3 regions of the Cellulosimicrobium sp. 4261 genome follow, and region 2 is predicted to be linked to each of the others. Evidence: predicted binding sites of a transcription regulator. Region 2 holds the regulator's gene; each other region holds the start of a gene.

What was found. Region 2 encodes HrcA, which represses chaperone genes, less so after heat shock. Its sites were predicted from a motif close to TTNGCACTCGNNNNNNNCGAGTGCNAA; they were not measured.
Region 1: a site for HrcA is predicted at 1,109-1,135, ahead of ABIE39_RS13040 (FmdB family zinc ribbon protein). Genes of this name have one in related genera too.
Region 3: a site for HrcA is predicted at 2,017-2,043, ahead of groES (co-chaperone GroES). Genes of this name have one in related genera too.

What each region holds. Positions count from the first base shown of each region.
Region 1 is NZ_JBEPOQ010000009.1:146,274-149,543, forward strand. Features, by position in the region: gene ABIE39_RS13035 (penicillin acylase family protein) at 1-938, opposite strand, end outside; gene ABIE39_RS13040 (FmdB family zinc ribbon protein) at 1,228-1,536, shown strand; gene ABIE39_RS13045 (SAF domain-containing protein) at 1,732-2,457, shown strand; gene mscL (large conductance mechanosensitive channel protein MscL) at 2,596-3,084, shown strand; gene ABIE39_RS13055 (hypothetical protein) at 3,126-3,270, opposite strand, start outside.
Region 2 is NZ_JBEPOQ010000005.1:219,486-222,755, forward strand. Features, by position in the region: gene ABIE39_RS09015 (MFS transporter) at 1-1,278, shown strand, start outside; gene hrcA (heat-inducible transcriptional repressor HrcA) at 1,358-2,374, shown strand; gene dnaJ (molecular chaperone DnaJ) at 2,481-3,270, shown strand, end outside.
Region 3 is NZ_JBEPOQ010000003.1:175,036-178,305, reverse strand. Features, by position in the region: gene ABIE39_RS05415 (MerR family transcriptional regulator) at 1-792, opposite strand, end outside; gene ABIE39_RS05410 (WhiB family transcriptional regulator) at 1,098-1,388, shown strand; gene groES (co-chaperone GroES) at 1,577-1,873, opposite strand; gene ABIE39_RS05400 (class I SAM-dependent methyltransferase) at 2,112-3,270, shown strand, end outside.

The DNA.
Region 1 (3,270 bases), on a different contig from region 2:
CCCACCTGCGCCCAGATGCCGGGCGCCCCGAGCGCGAGGTGCGGGTCGTTCGCGAGGATCGGCTTGCCCGACGCCGTGTGCTCGCCGGACACGACCCACGAGTTCGAGCCGGTGCCCTCGCCGCGGCCGATGAGCACGGGGACGGCACCGAGGGCGCGGTCCGCGGCCTCGAGCGCGGCCTGGAGGTGGTCGGAGCCGTACTCCGCACGGGCCTGCGGACCGAGGTCCAGCGCGACCTGCTGCGGGTTCTCCAGCTCGCCGGGGTCGAGGATCGGCGCGTTGAGCTCGGACGGGTAGGCGGGGAACAGCTCCGCCACGCGCGCCGCGTCCTGGATCGTCCCGTAGGCCAGCGCGCGGTCGAGCTCGTCGTCGTAGTTGCCCCGCAGGTCCCAGGCCATCGCCTTGAGCCAGGCGAGGGAGTCGACCGGGTCCCACGGCTCGGGCTCGGCGACGTCGACCTGGAGGCCCAGCACCGTGTACTCGAGCGCGATCTCCGACGGGCTGCGGTTCTCCAGGTAGGCGTTCACGCCCTCCGCGTACGCCTGGAGGTACGCCTTCGTCTCCGGGGAGACGACGTCCCACTCCTCCTCCGCGACCTGGCGCCAGCCGAACGTGCGCGTGACCGTGTCGGCGGCGATCGCGTCCGGGTTGTCCCCGACGAGCTCGGCGAGCCGCCCCGAGGTGACGTGGCGGCGGTAGTCCATCTCGAAGAAGCGGTCCTGCGCCTGGACGTAGCCCTGGGCGCGGAAGAGGTCCTCGGGGGTGTCGGCGTAGATCTGCGGGACGCCCTGGGCGTCGCGCAGCACGGTCACCTCGCTGCCGAGCCCGGGCACGGAGATCTCGCCGGACGCCTGCGGCAGCGGACGCCGGACGGTGACCACGACGAACGCCGCACCCGCGACGAGCGCGACGACGAGCAGCGCCGCCACGCCGATCAGGACGCGCCGGCGCGCGGACCGGCGACGGCGCCGCGGCGGGGCCGACGCCTCGCCCGGGGTCGCGGGGTCGGCACCGGTGACGGGGTCACCGGCAGGGGCCTCGGCGGGTTCGTGCGCAGACACGGATGCGAGACTACCCCGGCCCTGCCCGGGCGCCGGTCCGCGTATGATTAGCACTCGGAAGTTTCGAGTGCCAGGCGGTGTTGACACCGTCGACCAGGCCGAGACCGTCCCGATCCCGACCCGCCGGTGGCCGCCTCGACGGCCGTCTCGTGAACGAGGAGAACCCGTGCCCACCTACGCGTACACCTGCACCGCCTGCGGTCACGCCTTCGACATCCACCAGTCGTTCAGCGACGACGCCCTCACCGTGTGCCCCGAGTGCTCGGGCCGCCTGCGCAAGGTGTTCTCCTCGGTGGGCGTGACCTTCAAGGGCTCCGGCTTCTACCGCACGGACTCGCGGTCCGGCGGCAAGACGTCGACGGCGCCCGCCGCCTCGACGTCCAGCGCGTCGTCGTCCTCGTCGTCGGGGTCGTCCTCGTCGTCGGGCGGCACGAGCTCGAGCGGCACGTCGAGCAGCTCCGCCGCGTCGTCCTGACCTGACGCGGCGCCGTCGGGCTGCTCGCCCCGGGCTCGGCCGGCTGCTCGGCCGGGCCGGCGCCGACGCCCCACCGCTGCGCGGCCGACCACAGCGGGTCGGTCGGCGCACGGTGCGCGGGTCCCCGCGCCGCGTCGTCCACAGGTCGTCGCGCATCGCGTCCGCCGGCCCGCCGCGCGCGGCTACGGTCGCGCCATGCCTCTCTCCTCCCGCCCGCCCGGCCCGTCGACCCGCCCCGGTCGCACCGCCGCGCGGCGACGCCTGCTGCACGGCCTGTGGTGGCGGTCCCGGTACGTCGTCGCGGCGCTCTGCTGCGGGCTCGCGGCGTCGGTCGTCGTCGGCGCGCTGCGGCCCCCGCCCCCGCCGACGACGACCGCCGTCGTGACGGCCCGCGCCGTGCCGCCCGGCACCACGCTGACGGCACCCGACGTGCGGGTGGACCACGTCCCGGCCTCCCTCCTGCCCGCCGGGGCACCGACCCGGGCCGACGACGTCGTCGGGCGCCGCGCGACCGTCGCCCTGCCGGAGGGCACGCTCCTCCAGGACGGCCTGGTCGCCGGCGGGGAGCTCTCCGCCGGGGCGCCCGACGGGACCGTGGTCGCACCCGTCCGGCTCGACCCGGGCGTCGCCGCGCTCCTCGGGCCGGGCGACCGCGTCGACCTGCTGGCCGCGGGCGACCCGGCGCTCGCCCCGGTGCCGACGGACGTCGCGGACGCGGGGACCGCTCCCCCGCATGATCCGTACCTGGCCCGCGCCGCGGTCGTCGTGCCGGCGCCCGAGCCCGACGACGGCGGAGGGCTGCTCGGCACCGGTGGGTCGGGCTCCGACGTCGTGACGCTCGTCGCGGTGCGCCCCGAGGAGGCCGTACGGCTCGCGGCCCGGACCGGCCACGCCCCGGTCACGGCGGTGCTGGTGCCCTGAGGACGTCGCGGGACCGGCCGGACCCGACCCCGCCGGGCCGAACCGTTGCCCCGTGCCCCGCACGTTGGCAGGATCGCGCGTGCACGCGCCGTGGCACCGTCGTGACGCGCGATCGTCGACAGGAGAGGGAAGCAGCACATGAAGGGCGTGTTCCAAGGGTTCAAGGAGTTCGTGCTCCGCGGCAACGCGATCGACCTGGCGGTCGGCGTCGTCATCGGGGCGGCGTTCTCCGGGGTCGTCACGGCGATCGTCGAGGACTTCATCAACCCCCTCATCGGGGCGATCTTCGGCAAGCCCGACCTCACCGGCCTGTGGGACATCACGCTGCGCGCCGGAGACGCGGCGAAGGACATCCCGCCCTCCGTCATCTCCGTCGGCGGGGTCCTCAACGCGATCCTCCAGTTCCTCATCATCGCCGTCGCCCTCTACTTCGTCATCGTCCTGCCGATGAACAAGCTCGCGGAGCGACGCAAGAAGGACGAGGAGCCCGAGCCCGAGGCGCCGGCCGAGGACGTGCGCGTGCTCCAGGAGATCCGTGACCTCCTCGCCGCCCAGGCGGGCGGCGGACCCGGCGCGGCAGCGGGCGGGATCGCACCCGGAGGGCCGACGCCCCCGCGCCACCTCTGACGCGGCCGGCGCTCACGAGCAGGTGGTCGCCCGGCGGGCCGTCAGTGGCGCCCGTAGTGGGGCGGCACGTCGCCCAGCAGGCGGTCGTCGTTCTCGCCCGGCGCGCCGCGGCGCGGCGCCGCCTCGTCGCCCCATCCCTCGGCGCGCTCGTCGGCGCTCGTTCCGGGCACCACCGTGCTCTCGGTC
Region 2 (3,270 bases):
GGGCTCGCCCTGGTGCCCGCCGGGCGCCTGGGCGACGCCGGCGCTCGGCGCGCGCTGTTCATCGCCGGGCTCGTGGGCTTCGCGCTCATGAGCCTCGCGTGCGGGCTCGCGCCCACCGACACGTGGCTGGGCGTCGCGCGCCTGCTCCAGGGCGTGAGCGCCGGGGTGCTCAACCCGCAGGTCGTCGGCCTGATCCAGCAGGAGTTCCGCGGGTACGAGCGCGGGCGCGCGTTCGGCATGTTCGGCGCGACGATCGGTGTCTCGACCGCGCTCGGGCCCCTGCTGGGCGGCCTCATCATCGCGGCCGCCGGCCCCGAGACGGGATGGCGCTGGGTGTTCCTCGTCAACATCCCCGTCGTCGCCGTGCTCCTGCCGTTCGCGTGGCGTCTCGTGCCCGGGCCGCCGCGCACCGGCTCGGGCGCTGCGCGCGGGCCGCGCCGGCTCGACCTCGTCGGGCTCGGCCTGCTCGGCGCCGCGACCCTCGGCGTGATGATGCCGTTCGTCACGACGACGGGCCGCGGCGACGACGTGTCCCGCTGGTGGTGGCTCGTGCCGGCCGTCGGCGCGCTCGTGGCCGCCGTCGCGTGGGAGCGGCGCTACCAGCGCCGCACGGGCGAGGCCGTGCTCGACCCGCAGGTCGTGGGGCTCGGGTCCTTCCGCAACGGCGCGCTGCTCGGCCTCGCGTACTTCGCGGGGTTCACGGGCATCTTCCTCGTCGTCACGCTCTACCTCCAGGACGAGCTCGGGTACACCCCGCTGCAGGCGGGGCTCGTCGGCACGCCGTTCGCGGTCGCGTCGGGCGTGTCGGCGTGGTTCTCGGGCCGCTGGGTCGCGCGCTGGGGCCGCGAGCTCGTCGTCGTCGGCGTGGTGCTCGTGCTCGTCGGGGTGGTCGCCGCGGAGGTCGTCGTGCGCACGCTCGGGAACGACCCGGGCGCCGTCGGCCCGGCGCTCGCGGTCGCGCTGCTGGTCGCCGGTGCGGGCAGCGGGACGGTCATCGCGCCGAACCAGACGCTCACGCTGTCCGAGGTGCCGGTGAGCCGGGCCGGGGTGGCGGGCAGCATGCTGCAGCTCGGCCAGCGCATCGGGTCGGCCGTCGGGATCTCCGTCGTCCTGTCCGTGTACTACGGCGGCCTCGCGGGCGGCGACTCGGCGGCGGACGCGACCGGGCGCGCCCTCCTGGTGACGATCGGCCTCGTCACGGTCGCGCTCGCCGTCGGGCTCCTCGACCTGCGTTCGCGACGAGCGGAGGACCGCCGGACGGGCCGCGCGGACGCGTAGGATTGGCACTCGGAGGTCGAGAGTGCCGACGCCCGCACGCCCGCCCGGGCGGCGACGGTGCGGCACGCGGGAGGTGGACGTGAGCGAGGAGCGCCGGCTCGAGGTGCTGCGGGCCATCGTCGAGGACTACGTCCTGACGCGTGAGCCCGTGGGGTCGCGCGTGCTCACCGAGCGCCACAGCCTCGGCGTCTCGCCCGCCACGATCCGCAACGACATGGCCGCCCTCGAGGACGCGGGGTACATCGCGCAGCCGCACACGTCCGCGGGCCGCATCCCGACGGACAAGGGCTACCGGCTCTTCGTGGACCGCCTCTCGGGCGTCAAGCCGCTGTCCGCACCGGAGAAGCGCGCCATCGAGACCTTCCTGTCCGAGGGCGTGGACCTCGACGACGTCATCGCGCGCGCCGGGCGGCTGCTCGCGCAGCTCACCGGGCAGGTCGCCGTCGTGCAGTACCCCTCGCTGAGCCGGTCGGGCCTGCGCCACCTCGAGCTCGTGCCCGTCGGCGAGTCGCGCCTCCTGGTCGTCATCATCACGGACACGGGCCGCGTCGAGCAGCGCACGCTCGAGGTCGCGAGCCTGCCGGACGAGGGGACCCTCGTCGAGGTGCGCGCACGGCTCAACGCCGCGGCCGCGGGCAAGCGCCTCTCGGACCTCGCGCCCGGTCTGGCCGCCGTGACCGAGAGCTTCCACCCCGACGACGCCCCGCTCGTCCGCGCGGTGGGCGACCTCGTCGCCCAGACGCTCGCGGAGGAGAGCGAGGAGCGCCTCGTCCTCGCAGGCACGGCGAACCTCGCCCGCGCGGGCATGCGGTTCGAGCACGCGCTGCGCCCCGTCCTCGAGGCGCTCGAGGAGCAGGTCGTCCTGCTCGGGCTGCTCACCGAGATGGCCGCCGAGTCGGGCGTGAGCGTCCGGATCGGTCGCGAGACCCAGCTCGAGGGCCTCGCGGAGACCTCCGTCGTGACGACCGGTTACGGTAACGACGGTGACACGGTCGCGCTCGTCGGCTCGATCGGGCCGACCCGCATGGACTACCCCGGCACCATCGCGGCGGTGCGCGCGGTCGCGCGCTACCTGTCACGGGTGCTCGGCACGTGAGCCCCGCGGTCTCCCCGCCCGCGGCGGGCCCGCTCGACGACCACCCCCGACCCCTCCCGACCGGCCCCGCGCCGGCCTCACGACCCGCACCAGCAGAGAGTGACGTGTGAGCGACTACTACGAGATCCTCGGCGTGGCCCGTGACGCCAGCCAGGACCAGATCAAGAAGGCGTACCGCAAGCTCGCGCGCGAGCTGCACCCGGACGTCGCGGGCGAGGAGGCGGGCGACCGCTTCAAGGACGTCGCGCGCGCGTACGAGGTGCTGTCCAACCCGGAGAAGCGCCAGCAGTACGACCTCGGCGTCGACCCCAGCGCCCCCGGTGGCGGAGGCGGCGGCCCCATGGGCGGCGGGTTCGGCTTCCAGGACATCTTCGAGACGTTCTTCGGCGGCGCCCAGGCGCAGCAGGGCCCGATCCCGCGCGCCCGCCGGGGCCAGGACGCGCTCGTGCGGCTCGACATCGACCTCTCCGAGGCGACGTTCGGCGCGCAGCGCGAGCTCCAGGTCGACACGGCGGTCGTCTGCGGTACGTGCGGCGGCACCTGCTGCCGCCCGGGCACCTCGCCCCGCACGTGCGAGGTGTGCCACGGCCGCGGCACGGTCCAGCGCGTCGCGCGCTCGTTCCTCGGCCAGGTCATGACGAGCGCGCCGTGCGCCGCGTGCCAGGGCTTCGGCACGGTCATCCCCGAGCCGTGCGCGGAGTGCTCGGGCGAGGGCCGCGTGCGCAGCCGCCGCAGCATCACGGTCAACGTCCCGGCGGGCGTCGACACGGGCACGCGCATCAAGCTCACCGCGCAGGGCGAGGTCGGCCCGGCCGGCGGCCCCGCGGGCGACCTGTACGTCGAGATCCGCGAGCGCAACCACGACACGTTCGTGCGCCGCGGCGACGACCTGCACT
Region 3 (3,270 bases), on a different contig from region 2:
GGCGAGCGCGTGCGCGGCCAGCGGGAGCGGCTCGTCGGGCGCGGCGAACACGAGCACGATGCGCCGCATGCGGCTCGGGTGGTTCCGGGGCGGACCGCCGGCGGCCACGATCGCGTCCTCGCTCGCCTGCGTGTACTCGCGCAGCGCGACGAGCGTCGCGTTCGCGAGCACGACCTCGGGCACCTCGCCCGGGCCGGCGAGCACGGTGCGCTCGGCCAGGCGCTCGAGCGCGGGCTCGACGAGGTCGGACCACCACGCGGCCGGGTCTCCGCCCGTCGGGATGCGCAGCAGCCGGTCGCACGCGCGCTGGTCGTAGGCGATGGCCGCGTCGACGACGTCGGAGACGCGCGTGGGCCGCGGCCCCTCGCGGACGCCGACCGGGCGGGGCCCCGCGGCGCGCGCGGGCTCGCCCCCGGGGACGGCGCGCAGGAACGGGCGCGACGGCGGCGGCTCGGGCGCGTCGTCGTCCGTCTCGGGCTCGTCGGCGTCCAGGTCCGCCGCGCCGTCGCCGCCGCGGTCGTCGAAGGAGATCGCGCCGCGGTTCGCCGCGAGCTCCTCCTCGTCCGCGGCGAGGGCGGCGCGGGCCGCGTCGGCGGGGGCGACGCCGTCGAGCGTGAGTCGGCGCATCACGACGAGGCGAGCGACGTCGTCGTCCGTGTAGCGCCGGTGGGAGCCGGCCCGGTGCTGCGAGGGGCCGAGGCCGTAGCGACGGTCCCAGGTGCGCAGGGTCGCGGGCGCGACGCCGAGCCGGCGCGCGACGGCGGCGACGGCGAGGCCGGGAGACGAGGTCATGCTCGGTCGGGCTCCCTCGGGGTCGGGGGCGGACCGGACTGAGGTCATGGATCGATTCTGCCGAGCGGGCACCCGTCTCGCCACCTCGTAGAGGTCACAGTCGTGCACCCTTCGCGCCACACCCGCGCCATATTTGTTCGCTGCACGCGCAAACGCGCCGCGCGCAGCCGATCGCGTCAGCGCGACCGGATCGGCCGACGCGGTTGGGCAAACTCACACCGCTCCACGAGCGGTTCAACCTGCTCGTTCACTTTTTCCTCACAGGGGACTTGAACAACCCTTGCAACGCTTGTAGGTTGTTCGGCATGGCAGAGATCTCGAGGCTCCCCGGGCCCGTCATGGAGCTGTGGGAATGGCAGTACCAGGGTTCGTGCCGCGACGCGGACGACACGTTGTTCTTCCACCCCGAGGGTGAGCGCGGCTCGACGCGACGACGGCGGGCGGAGGCCGCGAAGGCGATCTGCCACTCGTGCCCCGTGATGCTGCAGTGCCGCGAGCAGTCGCTCCGCGTGCGCGAGCCGTACGGGGTGTGGGGCGGCCTGAGCGAGGACGAGCGCGCCGCCATCCTCGCGGGCGGCGCCCGCCGCACCGGCTGACGCACCCTCCCCTGGCACCGCCCTCGGCGCCCCCGCGCCACCAGCAGACCTGCACGGCCCCGGTCCGACGTCGCACCGGGCACCCGTGCGCACGACCCGTGGGACCACCGGTGGGGCGACCGGCCACGGAACGCAGCAGGGCCCCGCGACCGACGGTCGCGGGGCCCTGCTGCTGAACCGGGTCGGCGTCAGCCGACCACCACGGCGAGGATGTCGCGCGCGGACAGGACGAGGTAGTCCTCGCCGCCGTACTTGACCTCGGTGCCGCCGTACTTGCTGTAGATGACCTTGTCGCCGACGCTCACGTCGAGCGGGACGCGGTTGCCGTTGTCGTCGACACGGCCCGGACCGACGGCCAGGACCTCGCCCTCCTGGGGCTTCTCCTTGGCGGTGTCCGGGATGACCAGGCCGGATGCGGTCGTGGTCTCGGCCTCGAGGGCCTTCACGACGATCCGGTCCTCGAGCGGCTTGATGGGGACCGACACGTCGGACCTCCCCTTTCGCGGTGAGAACTGCAACGGATGGGTCGAGCGCACCGGCTGGCCGTCGTCGCGGGTGCCGGACAGCCTGGTCGCACGTGGTGCCGCCTCCGCGAGCGGTGGCGGCACGTCTCAAATCTAGGTCCCGGTTAGCACTCGGTCAAGGCGAGTGCCAACGTCCGTCCTGCGGACGACCTGGCCCAGGCTGCGCGTGGTCCCCGGCCCCCGTGGAAGGATCGACGCCATGGACGCCGCCACGCTGACCAAGCTGCTCAGCCCCGAGGGCTGGGCCCTGCTCGGCGCGCTCCCGCCGTACGACGAGCAGCAGGCGCTCGTGCTCGCGGCCGGGCTGCGCGCGAAGGGCGTCGACCCCGACCTGGCCGCCGCGGCCCTCACCCAGTCCCGGCTGCGCGCCGCGGCGCACGGCAAGCTCGGCGCGTTCGCCGACGGCATGCTCTTCACGCAGGCGGGGCTGGAGCAGGCGAGCCGGCTCGTCGTCGCGGGGCTGCACGCCCGGCGGTACCAGGAGGCGGGGATCCGGCGCGTCGCGGACCTCACGAGCGGGATCGGCGTCGACGCGCTCGCGTTCGCCGCCGCGGAGCTCGAGGTGCTCGCGACCGACGTCGACGAGCTCACGGCGGCGATCGCGACCGTCAACCTGCGCCACTTCCCCGAGGCCGAGGTGCGCCACGGCGACGGGCTCGCGCTCGACCTGGAGGGCGAGCGGATCGAGGGCGTGTACGCCGACCCGGCGCGCCGCACGCGCGCCGGCACGCGCGTGTTCGACCCGAAGGCCTACGCCCCGCCGCTCGACGCGGTGTGGGCGCTGCGCGAGCGCGTGCCCGCGGTCGGCATCAAGGTCGGTCCGGGCATCCCGCACGCCGGACTGCCCGAGGACGCCGAGACCGAGTGGGTGTCGGTGGACGGCGACGTCGTGGAGGCCGGGCTCTGGTTCGGCCCGCTCGCGCCCGAAGGACCGGGGCGCTCCGCGCTCGTCCTGTCGTCGTGGACCGGGCCCGACGGGACCGAGCGGACCACGACCCGTCGGATCGCCCATCGCCCGGGCGACGCGGACGTGGTGCCCGAGGTGGGCGCCGTCGGGCAGTACCTCTACGAGCCGGACGGCGCCGTGATCCGGGCCGGACTCGTCGCCCACGCGGCAAGCGGCCTGGGCGGCCGCCTGCTCGACCGGACCATCGCGTACGTGACGACCGACTCCCCCGCGCCGCTCGACGCGACCGGGCTCGCGGACGGGCTCGCGCGCGGCTACCGCGTGCTCGACACCATGCCGTTCGGCCTCAAGCGGCTGCGCTCCTACCTGCGCGAGCGCGGCGTGGGGCGCCTGACGATCAAGAAGCGGGGCACGGCCGTCACACCCGAGCAGCTCCGGCGTCAGCTCGCTC